Regions from separate parts of the Comamonas terrigena NBRC 13299 genome, predicted to be linked through region 3. Evidence: predicted binding sites of a transcription regulator. Region 3 holds the regulator's gene; each other region holds the start of a gene.
What was found. The regulator LexA, encoded in region 3, represses DNA repair genes until DNA is damaged. The targets are predictions, from matches to a motif close to ACTGTATNNNNATACAGT.

Region 1: CT3_RS08935 (VRR-NUC domain-containing protein) is a predicted target of LexA. The motif match lies at 2,309-2,326, and genes of this name have one in related genera.
Region 2: CT3_RS05970 (DNA topoisomerase IV subunit B) is a predicted target of LexA. The motif match lies at 3,305-3,322, and genes of this name have one in related genera.

The regions. Positions count from the first base shown of each region.
Region 1 covers NZ_AP019749.1:1,948,695-1,954,216, forward strand. Annotated here, with positions in the region: gene CT3_RS08920 (response regulator) at 1-644, opposite strand, end outside; gene CT3_RS08925 (YkvA family protein) at 905-1,201, shown strand; gene CT3_RS08930 (type 1 glutamine amidotransferase) at 1,254-2,099, opposite strand; gene CT3_RS08935 (VRR-NUC domain-containing protein) at 2,366-4,057, shown strand; gene CT3_RS08940 (helicase C-terminal domain-containing protein) at 4,054-5,522, shown strand, end outside.
Region 2 covers NZ_AP019749.1:1,290,081-1,295,602, reverse strand. Annotated here, with positions in the region: gene parC (DNA topoisomerase IV subunit A) at 1-350, opposite strand, end outside; gene CT3_RS05975 (lytic transglycosylase domain-containing protein) at 347-1,282, opposite strand; gene CT3_RS05970 (DNA topoisomerase IV subunit B) at 1,292-3,271, opposite strand; gene CT3_RS05965 (MFS transporter) at 3,504-4,697, shown strand; gene CT3_RS21165 (hypothetical protein) at 4,736-4,903, shown strand; gene CT3_RS05960 (SDR family oxidoreductase) at 4,946-5,522, shown strand, end outside.
Region 3 covers NZ_AP019749.1:2,351,230-2,356,751, reverse strand. Annotated here, with positions in the region: gene pdxH (pyridoxamine 5'-phosphate oxidase) at 1-555, opposite strand, end outside; gene CT3_RS10675 (hypothetical protein) at 851-1,156, opposite strand; gene lexA (transcriptional repressor LexA) at 1,384-2,055, opposite strand; gene CT3_RS10665 (asparaginase) at 2,137-3,126, shown strand; gene CT3_RS10660 (sensor domain-containing diguanylate cyclase) at 3,456-4,889, shown strand; gene adk (adenylate kinase) at 5,034-5,522, opposite strand, start outside.

The DNA of each region.
Region 1 (5,522 bases), 400 kb from region 3:
CGAAAGCCGATGCCGCGCACGGTGTCGATGATGTCGCTGCCCAGTTTCTTGCGCAGATGGTGCACATGCACATTCACCGTGTTGCTGCCCACATCCAGGTCAAAGCCGTACAGGCTGTCGTGCAGCTGGGCCAGGTTCAGAACCCGGCCTCGGGATTGCAGCAGCGCCGCCAGCAGCGCCCATTCGCGGCGGGACAGCTCCACCAGCTGACCGTTGCGCCAGACCTCTCCGGTGCCGGTGTTGACCTGGCAGTCGCCCAGCGCCATCAGATCGGTGGCACGGCCGCCGGCCCGGCGCAGCAGGGCGTGCAGTCGCAGCACCAGCTCCTGCAGGTCGAAGGGCTTGGTCAGGTAGTCGTCGGTGCCGGTCTGAAAGCCGGCCACCTTGTCTTCGATGGTGCCGCGCGCAGTCAGTATCAGCACCGGCAGCTGCAGGCCGGCGGCGCGCCAGCTGCGCAGCAGGGCCAGGCCGTCACCGTCGGGAAGGCCCAGGTCCAGCACGCAGGCGTCGAAATGGCCGGCGGTCAGATGGCGGTCGGCCAGGGCCAGATTGAGGGCAATGTCGCAGGCAAAGCCGTGCAGCTCCAATCCGGCCTTGATGCCACTGGCCACCAGGCTGTTGTCTTCCACGATCAGTATGTGCATGCCGCTGCCCCTGCGCGCCCGCGCGCACAAAAAAACCAGTGATTCTATAAATGCAGGGTTATCGCAGTATTAAGGGCGGGGTGCGGGGGCGGGATGTGGAAGCGAGTTAAGTGGCCGGTGCGGTGGCGCCCTTGCTGCTACACCCTGCAGCAATTGCAGGCGGCGGCAGCCTTGTCATCTTCCAAACTGTCCGCATGTGAAGGACGGGTTGCGTGGCATGTCGCTGCGGGACCGTCTGCCGGGGGAAAGAAAGGTCTGCCATGTGGAAGCTGGGTCGTCTGCTGTCGGTGTTTCGCAAGGAGCTGCGGCTCGCCTGGGCGGTGCTGCGGGATCCGCGTGCGCCCAAGGCTGCCAAGCTGGCCACGGTGCTGGCAGCGTTGTACGTGGTCAGTCCTGTGGATTTTGTATCGGACTTCATCCCCGTCCTAGGCTGGCTGGATGACGGTGTGATCGCCTATCTGCTGCTGCAGCTGGCCTTCAAGTTCCTGCCGCCCGAGCTGCTGGCCACGCTGCGGGCCCGGGTGGGGCAGCGCAGCCCCGGCAAGGCCACGCCCTGAGGCCAGGCGGCGCGTGCCTGCGCCCCCCTGGTGTTCCGCTTTATCGACGTGATCAGCCCACGGCGCGCGCCAGGATGGCTTTGGTCTGCTGTGCCAGCGGTGCCTGGTACTGTAGTGTCAGCTCGGGGCCGGGTTGGATCCGTCCGGGTTGGGGGGCCGTGGCAGGCGCGCCCGGCAGAGCCCCCAGCTGAAACAGCGCTGGCCGGTCCAACTGCTCTGCCCAGGCGCTGTAGGTGCGCCGCGCCGTGGCGTGCAGCAGCGCCAGGTGCTGGGGGAGCTGGGCCAGAATCTGCGGTGCGCGCTGCACGGCGGGGCCGGGGGCGCGGCGCAGTTCGTCCTGGCCTTCGCTGCACCAGGCGCGGACACTGTCCTCCGTGACTTCCAGGTGGCCCTGGAACGCCCAGTGGCGGCCATGCACAAAGCCCTTGTTCAGACAGAACGCGCCGTACATGCTGCGCGAGGCGCCTTGGGGCAGCTCGAACGTGTCGTAGTGCCAGTTGAACAGCGTGATCCGGGGCGGCAGCTGCATCAGGTCCTGCGCCTGGCGCGTGACCCATACGTTGCTCCAGCCGATGTTGGGGCAGGGATTGCGCCACACCCGCGCACCCATGGCGCGTGCCAGCATCTGTGCGCCAAAGCAGTGGCCCAGCACGGGCACATCGTGCGCCAGCGCGTTCTGCAGCAGGCAGCGCTCCTGTTCGATCCAGCGCAGCTGTTCGTTGGCACAGTGGTTGCTGCCCAGCACCACCACCCCGCGGTAATCCGCCGCCCGCACCGGCGCGTGGCCTTCCTGGCAGGGACTGATCAGTTCACAGGCAATGCCTTGCTGTTGCAAATGTTCCCAAAGCACCCCGGGGCCTTGTGCGGCTTCGTGCTGGAGGATGGCGACTGGTTTCATACGTCAATTGGCTGGGTGCTCCAGCCTGTGGTGGCGATGGCTGAAATCTAGGCATTCGGGCATCAAGCCCGTGTCGGGATTGCGCAGTAGGCCATCAAGATGGTGTCAAGCTGGCGCGGCCAGGCAGAGGGGCCGCAGGCCTTGCGCCAGGCCTGTCTTGCCCATGGCCCTGCTGGCGCGGTAGGCATTGGCCGGGCAGAGGTGATGAATCTGTATAAAAATACAGTTGCCTAACCGTTCCCGCCACTTTCTGTCATTTCCCGCCCGTGACTGCGCCGCAGCCTGCTGCCTTCCCGCCCCATCGCCTGTATTACCTGCACAACTTTCAGCGTGCGCTGAACTGGTTGGGGCAGCGCTATGGGGACCTGCTGGGTGAAGAGGAGGCCGGCTTTCTGGCTGGATTTGCCCTGCTGCCGGAGCCCACGCAGGCTCTGCTGGTGCGCATGGTGATGCGCAAGGGGCCGTGGTTTCGGGCCAGCAAGCTGGTGTATGCGGAAATCGGCGACAGTGCCCAGGCGGCCGTACCGCTGCTGCAGATGGGCTGGCTCAGCACTTCTGAGCCCATGGCGCTAGGTGAACTGTTTGGCCTGCACACCAAGTCCGAGCTGCTGGACATCTTGAAAGGCGCCGGGTTGGCGGCCACGTTGCGCAAGGCCGACATGCTGGCCGCGCTGGACGGGCAGACTGACCCTCAGCCCTATGCCGCCTGGCACCCCCAGGCCACGGACCCCGTTTGGCGCGTGATGGTGGGTGAGGTGTGTGAGCGGCTGCGGCTGATGTTCTTTGGCAACCTCCACCAGGACTGGTCGGAGTTTGTGCTGTCCGATCTGGGCATCTTCCGCTATGAAGCTGTGGCGCTGGATGCCGCCTCACGCGCTTTCCAGAGCCGTGCCGATGTGGACTTCTACCTGGCCATTTCCACCAGCCGCCAGGCACTGGATGCAGGGGGCGATGCCGGGGCGCTGCTGCAGTCGCTTGGGCAGCTTGAAAGCCCCCACCGCTGGCTGAACCAGCGCCGCGCCAAGCTGCTGCTGCGCCTGGGGCAGGCATGCGAGCGGGCGCAGGACTGGGAAAACGCTGCCCAGGCCTACACCGCCAGCGCCTACCCCGGCGCCCGCCACCGGCATATCCGCGTGCTGGAGCATATGCAGTGCTTCGGACAGGCCCTGGACCTGGCGGCCCAGGCCCAGACGGAACCTGAAAGTGAAGAGGAATCCCAGCGCGTGGCCCGCATGCTGCCGCGCTTGCGCCGCAACGCGGGCCTGGGCGGAGCCCCCCGCCAGGCTGCGTTGGCTCCGGCCGTGGCGGCGCTGTGCAGCGAGGTGGTGCTGGCGCGGCCAGCCCAGCCGGTGGCCGTGGAGTACGCATTGCGCGACCACTGGCACCGCGGCGAGGCACCGGTGTTCTATGTGGAGAATGCGCTTATCAACTCGCTGTTCGGCCTGCTGTGCTGGCCGGCGATTTTCGCGCCGCTGCCGGGCGCGTTCTTTCACCCCTTCCAAAGTGGACCGGCCGATCTGGGAGCCCCCGACTTTGTGGCCCGCCGCCAGCCCCTGTTCGATGCCTGTCTGGCCGAGCTGCAAGATGGCCGTTACCGCAGCACCATCCGCAGTCGTTTTGCCGGCAAGGCGGGCACGCAGTCGCCCTTTGTCTTCTGGGGCACGCTGAGCGACGCGCTGCTGGAGCTGGCGCTGGACTGCATTCCCGCCGCCCACCTGCAGCGGCTGTTTGACCGCCTGCTGCGGGATGTGAAGGCCAACCGCACCGGCTTTCCCGATCTGGTGCGTTTCTGGCCTGACCGCGCAGAGGGCGCAGGACGCTACGAACTGGTGGAAGTCAAAGCGCCGGGCGACAAGCTGCAGGACAACCAGATCCGCTGGCTGGACTATTGCGCCGCCCACGGCATTCCCGCGCGCGTCTGCCATGTGCAGTGGCAGGGGATTGGCGAAGGCGCATGAGCGACGCCGCTGCCCCGCCGACGGTGGCCGTGCGAGCGTTGTGCGAGTTCACAGCCCGCACGGGTGATCTGGATCTGCGCTTCACCCCGGCGCCCAGTGCGCTCGAAGGCATGGAGGGCCATGCCGTGGTGCAGCAACGCCGACAGGTCCAACCGGACAGCAGATATGAAGCCGAGGTCGCGCTCAGTGGCCAGTTTGAAGGCCTGCAGGTGCGCGGCCGGGCCGACGGCTTTGATGCGGCGGCGCAGCAGCTGGAAGAAATCAAGACCTACCGCGGCCCGCTGGACGCGGTGCGCCCCCACCACCGCGCATTGCACTGGGCCCAGGCCAAGGTCTACGGCCATCTGCTGTGCCAGGCACGCGGACTGGCGCGGTTGAACGTGGCGCTGGTGTATGTGCACACGCCCTCTCTGCAGGAAATGGTGCTGGTGCAGGACTGTAGTGCCGACGAGTTGCAGCAGTTTTTTGCCATGCACTGCCGCCGCTACCTGGACTGGGCGCGCAGCGAAGCAGGGCACCGCCAGCAGCGCAATGCGGCGCTGGCGGCAGCGGCCTTTCCCATGGCGGCGTTTCGCACCGGGCAGCGGCAACTGGCGGTGGCGGTCTACCGCACGGCCCGCAGTGCCGGTGGGGGCCGTTGCCTGATGGCCCAGGCCCCCACCGGCATTGGCAAGACGCTGGGCACCATCTTTCCCATGCTCAAGGCCATGGCGGGGCATGGCGCAGCCAGCGCTTCGAGCACTTGCAACGGGTTGGACAAGCTGTTTTTCCTGACCGCCAAAGGCACGGGCCATGGGCTGGCATTGCATGCGCTGGAGCACATGCAGACGGCATTGGCCCAGGGACAGCACGAACCGTTGCGGGTGCTGCAAATGCGTGCGCGCGACACCAGTTGCGAGCACCCGGACAAAGCCTGCCACGGTGAGTCCTGCCCGTTGGCGCAGGGTTTCTTCGATCGACTGCCAGCGGCACGGGCTGAGGCCGTGGCCCTGTCCGCATCTGCGGAGCCGGTGCTCTGGGATGGCTCCACCGTGCGCCAGGTGGCGCTGCAGCATGGCATCTGCCCCTACTACCTGTCGCAAGAGCTGGCACGCTGGGCCGATGTGGTGGTGGCCGACTACCACTACTTCTACGACAGCGCTGCCATGCTGTATGCCCTGGCGCAGCAGCAGGGCTGGCGTGTGGGGGTGCTGGTGGACGAGGCCCACAACCTGCTGGAGCGCGCCCGCAGCATGTACACCGCACCGCTGTCGCAGTTTGATCTGGCGGCCGCCCGCCGCTCGACCACTTCAGCCACGGGGGCCGTCAAGAAAGCGCTGGATGCGCTGCAGCGCCAGTGGAATGCGCTGAACAAGGCGCAAGCCGTCCTGCCGCAGCGGGCAACGGATTCCGAAGCCGATGGGGCGTCCGGTGCACAGAGCCTGCCGCTGTTTGCCCAGGCGGCCGCGCAGACCGTGTCCGGCCT
Region 2 (5,522 bases), 1.1 Mb from region 3:
AGCGGGTAGCGCTGGTTGAAATCCTGCGCCATGCGCACCAGCGCGTCGTAGGCGGACTGGTCGCCATGGGGGTGGAAACGGCCCAGCACATCGCCCACCACACGGGCGCTCTTGACCGGCTTGGCCGCCGTGTTGCCGGTGCTGCCGCCATAGGACAGGCCCATGCGGTCCATGGCGTACAGAATGCGGCGCTGCACGGGCTTGAGGCCGTCGGCCACATCGGGCAGGGCCCGGCCCTTCACCACGGACAGGGCATATTCCAGGTAGGCGCGCTGGGCGTAGGCGCCCAGGTCCAGCGAGTCACCGCCCTCGGCGGGGCGTGCAAGGTCTAGCGTCAAATGGTCACTCATGGAAGAAAGTTCGGGGTAGTACTCAGGTCCGCAGCCGGCTGGTCGCCGCGCAGCTCCATGCGCACCCGGCCTGTGCCGGGGATGGCCGCCTGGCGGCCACCGCGTGCGGCCGCCGCGGAAGCGCCGGGCTGCAGCTGTTCATACAACGCCAGCACGGTGCGGACATAGTTTTGGGTTTCTTTGTACGGGGGAATCGCCTGGCCGAAGCGTTTGACAGCGTTTTCCCCTGCGTTGTAGGCGGCCAGCGCCAGGTCCAGCCGGCCCGGGAACATGGCGATCAAATACTTCAGGTAGCGGGCGCCGGCCTGCAGATTCGTGGCGGGGTCGGTGAGCTTGGCGGCCACCGAGCGGCGCGCGTCGGCGCGCACGCCAAAGCGCTCGGCCGTGGCCGGCAGCAGCTGCATCAGCCCCACAGCGCCCTTGGGCGAGACCACATCCACATCGAAGCCGGATTCGGTGGCGATCAGGGCCTTGAGCAGCTCGTAGTCCAGCCCGGTATTCTGCGCGGTGTGCTCCACATGGCGGCGCACCCGCTGGTACTGGGCCGAGGACGAGAAATACGCTGCCAGCTTGCCGGCCGATGCCACGGAAGCCGCGTCCACCTTCAGGCCCGAGCCGCTACCTGCGTGTCGGGGCGTGCCGTCGCGCTGCGAATCGAAATCATCGCCCTGGAAGAACAGGCGGTAGCGCTCATCCAGCGGCTCGGCCGCAAAGTGGGTCACGCCCTGACCATCCACATAGGCCCAGATATCGGCCCGAGCCGCGCCGGGCAGCGCCAGGGCCGCGGCAGCCGACAGCCAAAGGGTCAGCAGCAGCCGTCGGTACCGGGCGCGCAGCCCTCTTTCACCGCACAGGCGCAGTCCCGCCGGGCGTGCCGCGTGCTGCGGCCATGCCCGTAAAGTCTGCAGCCATGCAATGAAAGACAGCGGCATGGCAGGGCCTCAGATGTCCAGGTCCACCGCGTCGCCGTGCAGCTCCATCAGCTCACGGCGCGAGGCTGCCTCGCCCTTGCCCATCAAGCGGGTCATCAGGTGCTCGGTCTCCTGCAGCGGCATGGTGTCGACCTGCACCGGCAGCAGGCGGCGCGTGTCGGGGTTGAGCGTGGTTTCCCACAGCTGCTCGGCGTTCATCTCGCCCAGGCCCTTGAAGCGGCTGATCTGGCATTTCTCGCGCGCCACACCTTCCTTGACCGCTTTCTCCAAGATGGCGTTCAGCTCGCTTTCGTCCAGCGCATAGACCTTGGCCGCGGGCTTCTTGCCGCGTGCCGGCACGTCCACGCGGAACAGCGGCGGACGGGCAATGCACACATGGCCGGCCTCCATCAGCTTGGGGAAATGCTTGAAGAACAGCGTCAGCAGCAGCACCTGGATGTGGGAGCCGTCCACGTCGGCATCGGACAGGATGCAGATCTTGCCGTAGCGCAGGCCGGACAGATCCACCACGTCATCCGGACCATGCGGATCGACACCGATGGCCACCGAGATGTCGTGAATTTCGGTGTTGGCAAACAGGCGGTCGCGGTCCACTTCCCAGGTATTGAGCACCTTGCCGCGCAGCGGCAGCACGGCCTGGGTCTCCTTGTCCCGTCCCATCTTGGCGGAGCCGCCGGCCGAATCGCCTTCGACCAGGAACACCTCGTTGTGGGCCAGGTCGCGGCTTTCGCAATCGGTGAGCTTGCCGGGCAGCACGGCCACGCCGGAACCTTTGCGCTTTTCCACCTTCTGGCCGGCGCGCTGGCGCGTCTGCGCGGCCTTGATGGCCAGTTCGGCCAGCTTCTTGCCGTGCTCCACATGCTCGTTCAGCCACAGCTCCAGCGCCGGGCGCACAAAGCCCGAGACCAGGCGCACGGCATCACGGGAGTTCAGCCGCTCCTTGATCTGGCCCTGGAACTGGGGGTCCAGCACCTTGGCCGAGAGCACATAGCTGGCGCGGGCGAACACATCGTCCGGCATCAGCTTGACGCCCTTGGGCAACAGCGAATGCATGTCGATGAACGCCTTGACCGCCTGGAACAGGCCGTCGCGCAGGCCGCTGTCGTGCGTGCCGCCGGCGGTGGTGGGAATCAGGTTGACATAGCTCTCGCGCAGCGGCGCACCTTCTTCGGTGAAGGCCACACACCAGGCCGCACCTTCGCCTTCGGCAAAGTTGTCGTTGTGCCGGTCGGCAAAGCCCTCGCCCTCGAACAGGGGAATGACGGGGTCGCCCGCCAGGCTTTGCGCCAGATAGTCGCGCAGGCCGCCCTTGTACTGCCAGCTTTGCGTGTCGCGGTTCTTGTCGTTGACCAGGGACACGCTCACGCCGGGCATCAGCACCGCCTTGCTGCGCAGCAGGTGCACCATCTCGCCCATGGGCAGGTTGGACGATTCAAAGTATTTGGCGTCCGGCCAGGCACGCACGGTGGTGCCCTGCTTGCGCTCGCCGCTTTGCAGCGGGCGCACGGTCAGGGGCTCGATCACATCGCCACCGGCAAACACCAGATGGGCCACCTTGCCGTCGCGGTGCACGGTGACTTCCATGCGCGTGGACAGCGCATTCGTCACCGACACGCCCACGCCGTGCAGACCACCGGAGAAGCTGTAGGCGCCGCCCTGACCCTTGTCGAACTTGCCGCCGGCATGCAGGCGGGTGAAGACCAGCTCCACCACAGGGGCGCCTTCTTCGGGGTGCAGGCCAAAGGGAATGCCGCGGCCATCGTCTTCCACGCTGACCGAGCCATCGGTATGCAGCGAGACCTTGATGCGCTTGCCGTAGCCGGCCAGGGCTTCGTCGGCCGCGTTGTCGATCACCTCCTGCAGGATGTGCAGGGGGTTGTCGGTGCGGGTGTACATGCCGGGGCGTTGCTTGACCGGCTCCAGGCCCTTGAGGACGCGGATCGAACCTTCCGAATATTCGGGAATGGAAGTAGAGGGTTTGGCTGCCATGGGGGCGAATTGTAGTGCGCGCACCAGCGCACAGCTGGATAAATAAACAGTTACCCCTGACGCCATTGCTTGCACATGCGCAAGCGCCGGGGCATTTCCGGGCGCAACGCTAACACAGCAGGCTGTCGCGCCGGAGTCCATTCGCGAGGTGGGGCTGCCCCACAGGTAGCGGGTGAACTGGATACATTCCACAGCTATGCAAAACCAAAACAACACCACCAACCGCCTGCCCATGCTGCAGGTGCTGCTGTGCGGGGGTGCAGTGGTCACCTTGTCCATGGGCATACGCCACGGCTTCGGCCTGTGGCTGCAACCCATCACCCAGGAAATGGGCTGGACCCGCGAATCCTTTGCCCTGGCGATTGCCATCCAGAACCTGTCCTGGGGCGTGCTGGGCATCTTCGTGGGCATGATGGCCGACAAGCTGGGCGCCTTCAAGGTGCTGATCGGCGGCGCCATCCTGTATGCGCTGGGTCTGGTGGGCATGGCGCTGTCGCCCTCCACCTTGCTGTTTGCGCTCACGGCCGGGGTGCTGATCGGTGCCGCCCAGGCCGGCACCACCTATGCGGTGATCTATGGCGTGCTGGGGCGGCAGATTCCGCCCGACCGCCGCAGCTGGGCCATGGGCGTGACGGCGGCAGCCGGTTCGTTCGGCCAGTTCTTCATGGTGCCGGTGGAAGGCGGGCTGATTGCGCAGTTCGGCTGGTCCAACGCGCTGCTGATCCTGGCCGTGATCGCCCTGGTGATTGCCGCCCTGGCCTTTGGCCTGCGCGAGCCCGGCTTTGGCGGCACGGCAGGTGCTGCGCCCCAGCGCGACCAGACCATCGGCCAGGCCCTGGCCGAAGCCTGGACCAACCCCAGCTTTGTGCTGCTGCTGTCGGGCTACTTTGTCTGCGGCTTCCAGGTGATGTTCATCGGCGTGCACATGCCCAGCTACCTGAAGGACTTTGGCATTGCCCCCCAGGTGGCCAGCTATTCCCTGGCGTTGGTGGGCCTGTTCAACATCTTCGGCACCTACATCGCCGGGAATCTGGGCCAGAAAATGCCCAAGCGCTACCTGCTGTCGGGCATCTACGGGCTGCGCTCGGTGGTCATCATTGCCTTCCTGCTGGCCCCGCTGTCGCCCTGGTCGGTCTACCTCTTCTCGGCCGCCATGGGCTTTCTGTGGCTGTCCACCGTACCGCTGACCAATGCCACCATCGCCCAGATCTTCGGTGTGCAGCATCTGTCCATGCTGGGCGGTTTTGTGTTCTGCAGCCACCAGGTGGGCAGTTTCCTGGGCGTGTGGCTGGGCGGCTACCTGTATGACCGCAACGGCAATTACGACATGGTCTGGTATCTGGCGATTGCGCTGGGCATTTTTGCCGCCGTTGTCAACCTGCCGGTGCGTGAGCAGGCCCTGGTGCGCAAGCCGGCCGCCGCCTGACCGGTCTCTCACCGCCGTTCAGCGCTACCATCGCAGCCATGCATACCCCCGGCACCGCACCGCCCTCTGTCCCGCCCCGGCTGCACGGCTGGCGGCGGGCGCTGGTCTGGGCGGTCATCGCCGCGGTGCTGGCAGCAGTGTTTGCCCTGTATCTGCAGCCGGACTTCATGGTCACACTCGCCAACCAGGTCTGGGCCTGCTTCTGAGCCTGGGGGCAGCCCGCCCCGGCGGCATGGCCGGGAGGTCTCATGCCCCGCATCCTCATCACCGGCGCCTCTGACGGCATCGGCGTCGAAATGGCGCTCCAACTGGCACGGCACCACCAGCAATCGCTGCAGCTGACCCTGGCCGCGCGCAACCTCGACAAACTGCAGTCCGTGGCGGACCAGTGCCAGGCCCATGGCGCCCAGTTGCTGGCCGTGCCCACCGATGTCTCCGACGAGGCGGCCTGCCGCGCCCTGGTGGCACAGAGCGCGCAGCAGTTTAGCGGCCTGGACGTGCTGGTCAACAACGCCGGCGTATCGGCCCATGCCCTGTTCGAAGAAGTGAGTGCCGAGCACCTGGCCTGGTACGAGCAGCTGATGCGCACCAATTTCTGGGGCAGTGTGTGGTGCACCCATGCCGCCTTGCCGCACCTGAAAGCCTCGCACGGCAGCATCGTGGCCGTGTCCTCGCTGGCCGGGCTGGTGGGCGTGCCCGGGCGCACGGCCTACAGCGCCAGCAAGTTCGCCCAGGCCGGCTTTTTCGAAGCGCTGCGCGCCGAACTGAAACCGGCCGGCGTCAGCGTGACCACGGCCTACCCCGGCGTGGTGGACACCCGCATCC
Region 3 (5,522 bases):
CCAGCGGTCGGGCACCAGACGGAAGCCGCCCCAGTGCGGGGGGCGCGGAGGCTTGAGCAGGAACTGGGCGCCATATTTGGCGGCGTTGGCCACCAGCACGCTGCGGCTGGATATGACCTGGCTTTGCGGGCTGGCCCAGGCGCCGATGCGGGAGTCCAGCGGGCGGCTGTGGAAGTAGGTGTCGCTTTCCTCGTCGCTGACGCGTTCGACCCGGCCTTCGATGCGGACCACGCGCTCCAGCTCTACCCAGTGGAACTGCAGTGCTGCAAACGGGTTGCCCGCCAGCTCGTTGCCTTTGCGGCTGTCGTAATTGGTGTACCAGACGATGCCGCGTGCGTCATAGCCCTTGATGAGCACGATGCGTGTGCTGGGGCGCAGATCGTTGCCTACCGTGGCCACGGTCATGGCATTGGGCTCTGCCACTTGCGCGCTCACGGCTTCCTGCAGCCACTGGTCGAACTGTGCCAGGGGATCCGCTTTGGATGCGTCTTCATTGAGTTCTGCGCGCTCGTAGCTCTTGCGCAGGTCGGCGATGTGGGCAGAAATCTGGCTCATGCCGCCATTGTGCCCTCTGCGTGCAGCAGTGCGGTATTTGTGCAGGCCGTGTGCTGCCTGCTGTGACAGACGAGAACAGGGCGGTGCGGCCAGGGGCAGATGGCGTGTAGGCGAGCCTGAAGCCGGTTGCCGTGGTGCATGCGCTGCAGTACGGGGGCAGTCCGCCGGACTGCCAGATGTTCCGGGATTGCGCCCCTTGCGCGCGCAGGCCTGGCAAGTTCGGACGCTGCAATTCTCCCTGCGCAGGATCTGGTGCCGCACACGGGCCGCGTATGGCGGCGCCGGGCGGCATGGCTCAGCCAGCCAAGGACACCGTTTCGGCGCGGCTCATGTTTTCCAGGGCGGCGCAGACATCGGCCATGCGACCGCTGAGCACCATGCGGGCGCGGTCGCCCACGTCGCGACGCAGGACGCGCACCTTGTCGTCCATGGCCACGCTGAAATAGCGGCTGTCGTTGGCACTGGCGGCGGATGCTGCGTTTGTGCCAGCAGACGCTGCCGCACGATGGGCGCGCAGGCCCGGATGGCGCTGGATCGGCATGGACAAGGGGGCAGTGAGGGTAAAGCCGACCGGGGTGCTGGAGGTGGTGAACAGGCGCATGGGGGAGCTCGCTTTCTGTTGTGCAGTTTTCCGGGCAAACCTACTCCCTCAGGCTGCACACACCTGATCGGAGAGACAAATTCTGGGCAAAACGGCCCCGCACGGCCGCGCAGGCCGCAGTACAGAACCGTGGTGGTGGCGGAAGCGGCTGGGCGGCGCTTCCGCGGTCAAGGGCCTGGGTGGCAACGCTGAGCGCGCCACTGGAAGCCCGGTAGAAGGGCCGTGCGCTACATGTGCGCCGAGTTGCGGATCAGGCCCACGGCCAGCCCTTCGATGGCGAAGGGCTCCTCGGGATTGACCTGGATGACGGGGTAGTCGGGGTTTTCTGGCAGCAGTTCGATCTGCGAGCCGGTGCGGCGCAGGCGCTTGACGGTGACGTCATCACCCAGGCGGGCCACGACGATCTGGCCGTTGCGGGCCTCATGGGTGGACTGCACGGCCAGCAGGTCGCCGTCCAGGATGCCGGCGTCCCGCATGGACATGCCGCGCACCTTCAGCAGGTAGTCGGGCTTGTGGGCGAACATGCTGGCTTCCACCGAATAGGTCTGGTCGATGTGTTCTTGGGCCAGAATGGGCGAGCCTGCAGCGACACGGCCCACCAGCGGCAGCAGCAGCGGCTGCATGGCGGTAAGAGGCAGGGCAAAGACGTTGCCGCGGGCTGCGTTGATGCTGCGCACGGTGTCCACGCACAGGCGGATGCCGCGCGAAGTGCCGCTGACCAGCTCGATCACGCCCTTGCGGGCCAGGGCCTTGAGGTGTTCCTCCGAGGCATTGGCCGACTTGAAACCCAGCGTGCTGGCGATCTCGGCCCGGGTTGGGGGCGCGCCAGTGCGGCTGATGGCAGACTGGATCAGATCCAGAATCTGCTGCTGCCGGGGGGTGAGCTTGGGGTGGTCCATGGGCATTCCTCGATCAATGGGGATGAATACTGTGCGTTCATCCAGTACCTGTATTTTTGACCAGTTTGCAAAGGACTGCAAGTGGAAAGTGGCAAAACCATCGTCATTCTGGGGACCGGCGGCACGATTGCCGGGGTCGCGGACTCTGCGGGGGCCCATGTGGGCTACCGTCCGGCACAGCTGGGTGTGGCGCAACTGCTGCAGGCGGTGCCCGACCTGGAACGCGTTGCAAAAGCACCACTGCAGGCCGAACAAGTGGCCCAGCTGGACAGCAAGGACATGGACCACACCACCTGGCATGCGCTGGCAGTGCGCTGCAGCCAATTGCTGGAGCGTGCCGATGTGGGGGGCATTGTCATCACCCACGGCACCGATACCCTGGAAGAAACCGCCTGGTTCTTGCAGTGTGTGCTGCAGCCAGCCAAACCCGTGGTGCTGACCTGTGCCATGCGTCCGGCCAGTGCCATTTCGGCCGATGGGCCTGGCAATCTGCGGGATGCTGTGATTTGCACAGCCGATGTCCATGCGGCCGGGCGCGGCGTGCTGGCCGTGATGGCCGGGCTGGTGTTCAGTGCCCGCCAGGTGCGCAAGGTGCATCCCTACCGGGTGGACGCATTTGACGGCGGTGACAGGGGCCCGCAGGGCTGGGTGGAAGAGGGGCGGGTACGCTGGGCCGGCGCCGTGGACGGGGCCGCTCTGTCGGCGCCGAAGATTCCGCCGGTGGGCGCGCTGCGCCCGCCTGCCGAATGGCCTCAGGTGGAAATCCTGGTTAGTCATGCAGGCTGCAGCGGGCCGGTGATGCAGGCGGTGGTCCAGGCGCTGTGCAGCGCTGGCGTGCGCGGGCTGGTGGTGGCCGGCACAGGCAACGGCACCACCCACCAGGCGTTGGATGCCGCACTCGAAGTGGCGCAAAGCCGGGGCCTGGCGGTACGCCGCAGCACGCGTTGCGAGCGCGGGCGCATTGTGCAGGCCGAAGACGCCGATGACAGCCGTGTCAGCGCCTTGTCTGCCGTGAAGGCGCGCACCAGTCTGATGCTGGAATTGATGGGCTGGCCGCGCACGGACCGCTAGCCCGAAATCCGTGCCGGTGCGGCAGGCCACGCCGCCATAGGGTGGGGGGCGGGCTTGTTGCGCGGCGTGAATACGTGCAGGCCTGCGAGCCCAACCCGCAGGTAGGCAGGCGATAGCGTGTTGCAGTCGAGGTCCGCTGGAAAATCTCGCCAACCCGGGGTCTGCACAGCGCCAGCTGTACGGAGCTGTCGCGTGGCGCGCACGAAATTCTCACAAAAACTTACAACCGGTAGAGAAGAGGAATGTGCACCCAGCGCGGTAAGCAATAATCGCGCACGGAGGTGTTAGTGGTGACCAATTCTCTCGCGAGCGGCCTGGATTTTGAGGACATGTTTGACCTCGCCCCCATATCCCTGTGGATGGAGGATTACAGCGGGCTCAAGCAGTTGTTCGCGCAATGGCGCGCAGCAGGCGTCACCGATTTGCAGCAGTTTTTCCGCGAGGACTCCCGGCGCGTGCAGCAATGCAGCCAGTGCTTCCAGGTGCTGCGCGTCAACCAGTACACGCTGGAGCTTTTCAAGGCCCCTGACCAGGCCACGCTGCAAAATCGCCTGGATGAGGTGTTCCGCGGCGATATGCACGACAGCATCGTCGCCGAGCTGCTGGCCCTGTGGGACGGGCAGCTGAGCTTCGCCAACCGCTCGGTGAACTACGCGCTGGATGGCCGGCGCATGGACATTCAGGTGCGTTTTCGCGTGCTGCCCGGATATGAAGACAGCTGGAGCCGTGTGCTGGTGTCGCTGGAAGACATCACCGCCGAGGTGATGAGCACGCAGCGTCTGCAGGCCAGCGAACAGTACGCGCGGGATTTGTTTGCCCACTCCCCGGTCTCGCTGTGGGTGGAAGACTTCAGCGCGGTCAAGCAACTGCTGGACGAGGTGCGCGAGCGCGGCATCCGCGACTTCCGTACGTTCTTGAAGGTGCACCCTGAGTTCGTCACCCGCTGCATGCAGGAAATCCGCGTGATCGACGTCAATCAGCAGACACTGGAGATGTTCGGCGCCAGCAGCAAGGCCAATCTGCTGCACAACCTGTCCCAGGTGTTCCGGGGCGAGATGTACGATTCCTTTGCCGAGCAGTTGCAGGATCTGTGGGATGGCAAGCTGGTGCAGCAGCGTGAGGTGGTGAACTATTCGCTGACTGGCGATGTGCTGCACATCCACATGGAGTTCGCCATCATGAACAGCCATGTCCGGAACTGGGATCTGGTGCTGCTGTCGCTGGTGGACATCACGGCCCGCAAAAAGGCCGAGTCCTACCTGGAATACCTGGGTAAGCACGATGTGCTGACCCAGTTGCGCAACCGTGCCTTCTATACGGAAGAGCTCAACCGGTTGTCGCGTAAGGGGCCATGGCCGCTGTCGGTGATTGCCATCGACATGAACGGTCTCAAGGGCGTGAACGACGACCACGGCCATGCCGCAGGCGATGCCATGCTGCGCCGTATTGGCGAGGTGCTGACCAAGGCGGTGGATGCGCCGGCCTGCGCGGCGCGCATCGGCGGTGACGAATTCATGGTGCTGTTGCCCGGCACCGACGAGCGCGGTGCCCAGGCCATGCAGGAGCGCATTCTGTCGCTGCTGGAGCTGAACAACCAGTTCTACCCCGGGCAGACCATCCATCTGGCCATGGGCCATGCCTGCGGGCGGGAGGGGGCCAGCATGGAAGCGGTGGTGCACCGGGCCGACCAGGCCATGTATGCCGAGAAGATGCGCTTTTACGCGGGGCGTGCGCAAGACCGGCGGGTCGACAGCATGCTGTGAGGCCTTTGGCGCAAGGCAGGCGCGTCCGGAATTCAGGCAGTCAGTTCCCGCGCCCCATAAAAAAGGCTGGTGTTGTCACCAGCCTTTTTTATGGGGCGGCAGTGCAGGCCAGCGCCCGTCACTGCCGCAAGGGCTCTGATTCGATCAGGAAGCCAGGGCGGCCAGGGCGCGGGCGGTGATCTCTTCCACGGTGCCCGTGCCGCTGATGGCGCGGTACTTGGGGGCTGCAGCAGCGTCGGCCTTGGCCCAGTTGCTGTAGTAGTCCACCAGAGGGCGGGTCTGGTTGCTGTACACATCCAGGCGCTTCTTGACGGTTTCTTCCTTGTCATCCTCGCGCTGCACCAGGGGTTCGCCAGTCACGTCGTCCTTGCCTTCAACCTTGGGCGGGTTGAACTTGACGTGGTAGGTGCGGCCCGAAGCGGGGTGGCTGCGGCGGCCGCTCATGCGCTCGATGATGGCGTCGAAGGGCACGTCGATTTCCAGCACGTAGTCCAGCTTCACGCCGGCGGCCTTCATGGCATCGGCCTGGGGGATGGTGCGGGGGAAGCCGTCAAACAGGAAACCGTTGGCGCAGTCGGCCTGGGCGATGCGTTCCTTGACCAGATTGATGATCAGGTCGTCGCTGACCAGCTG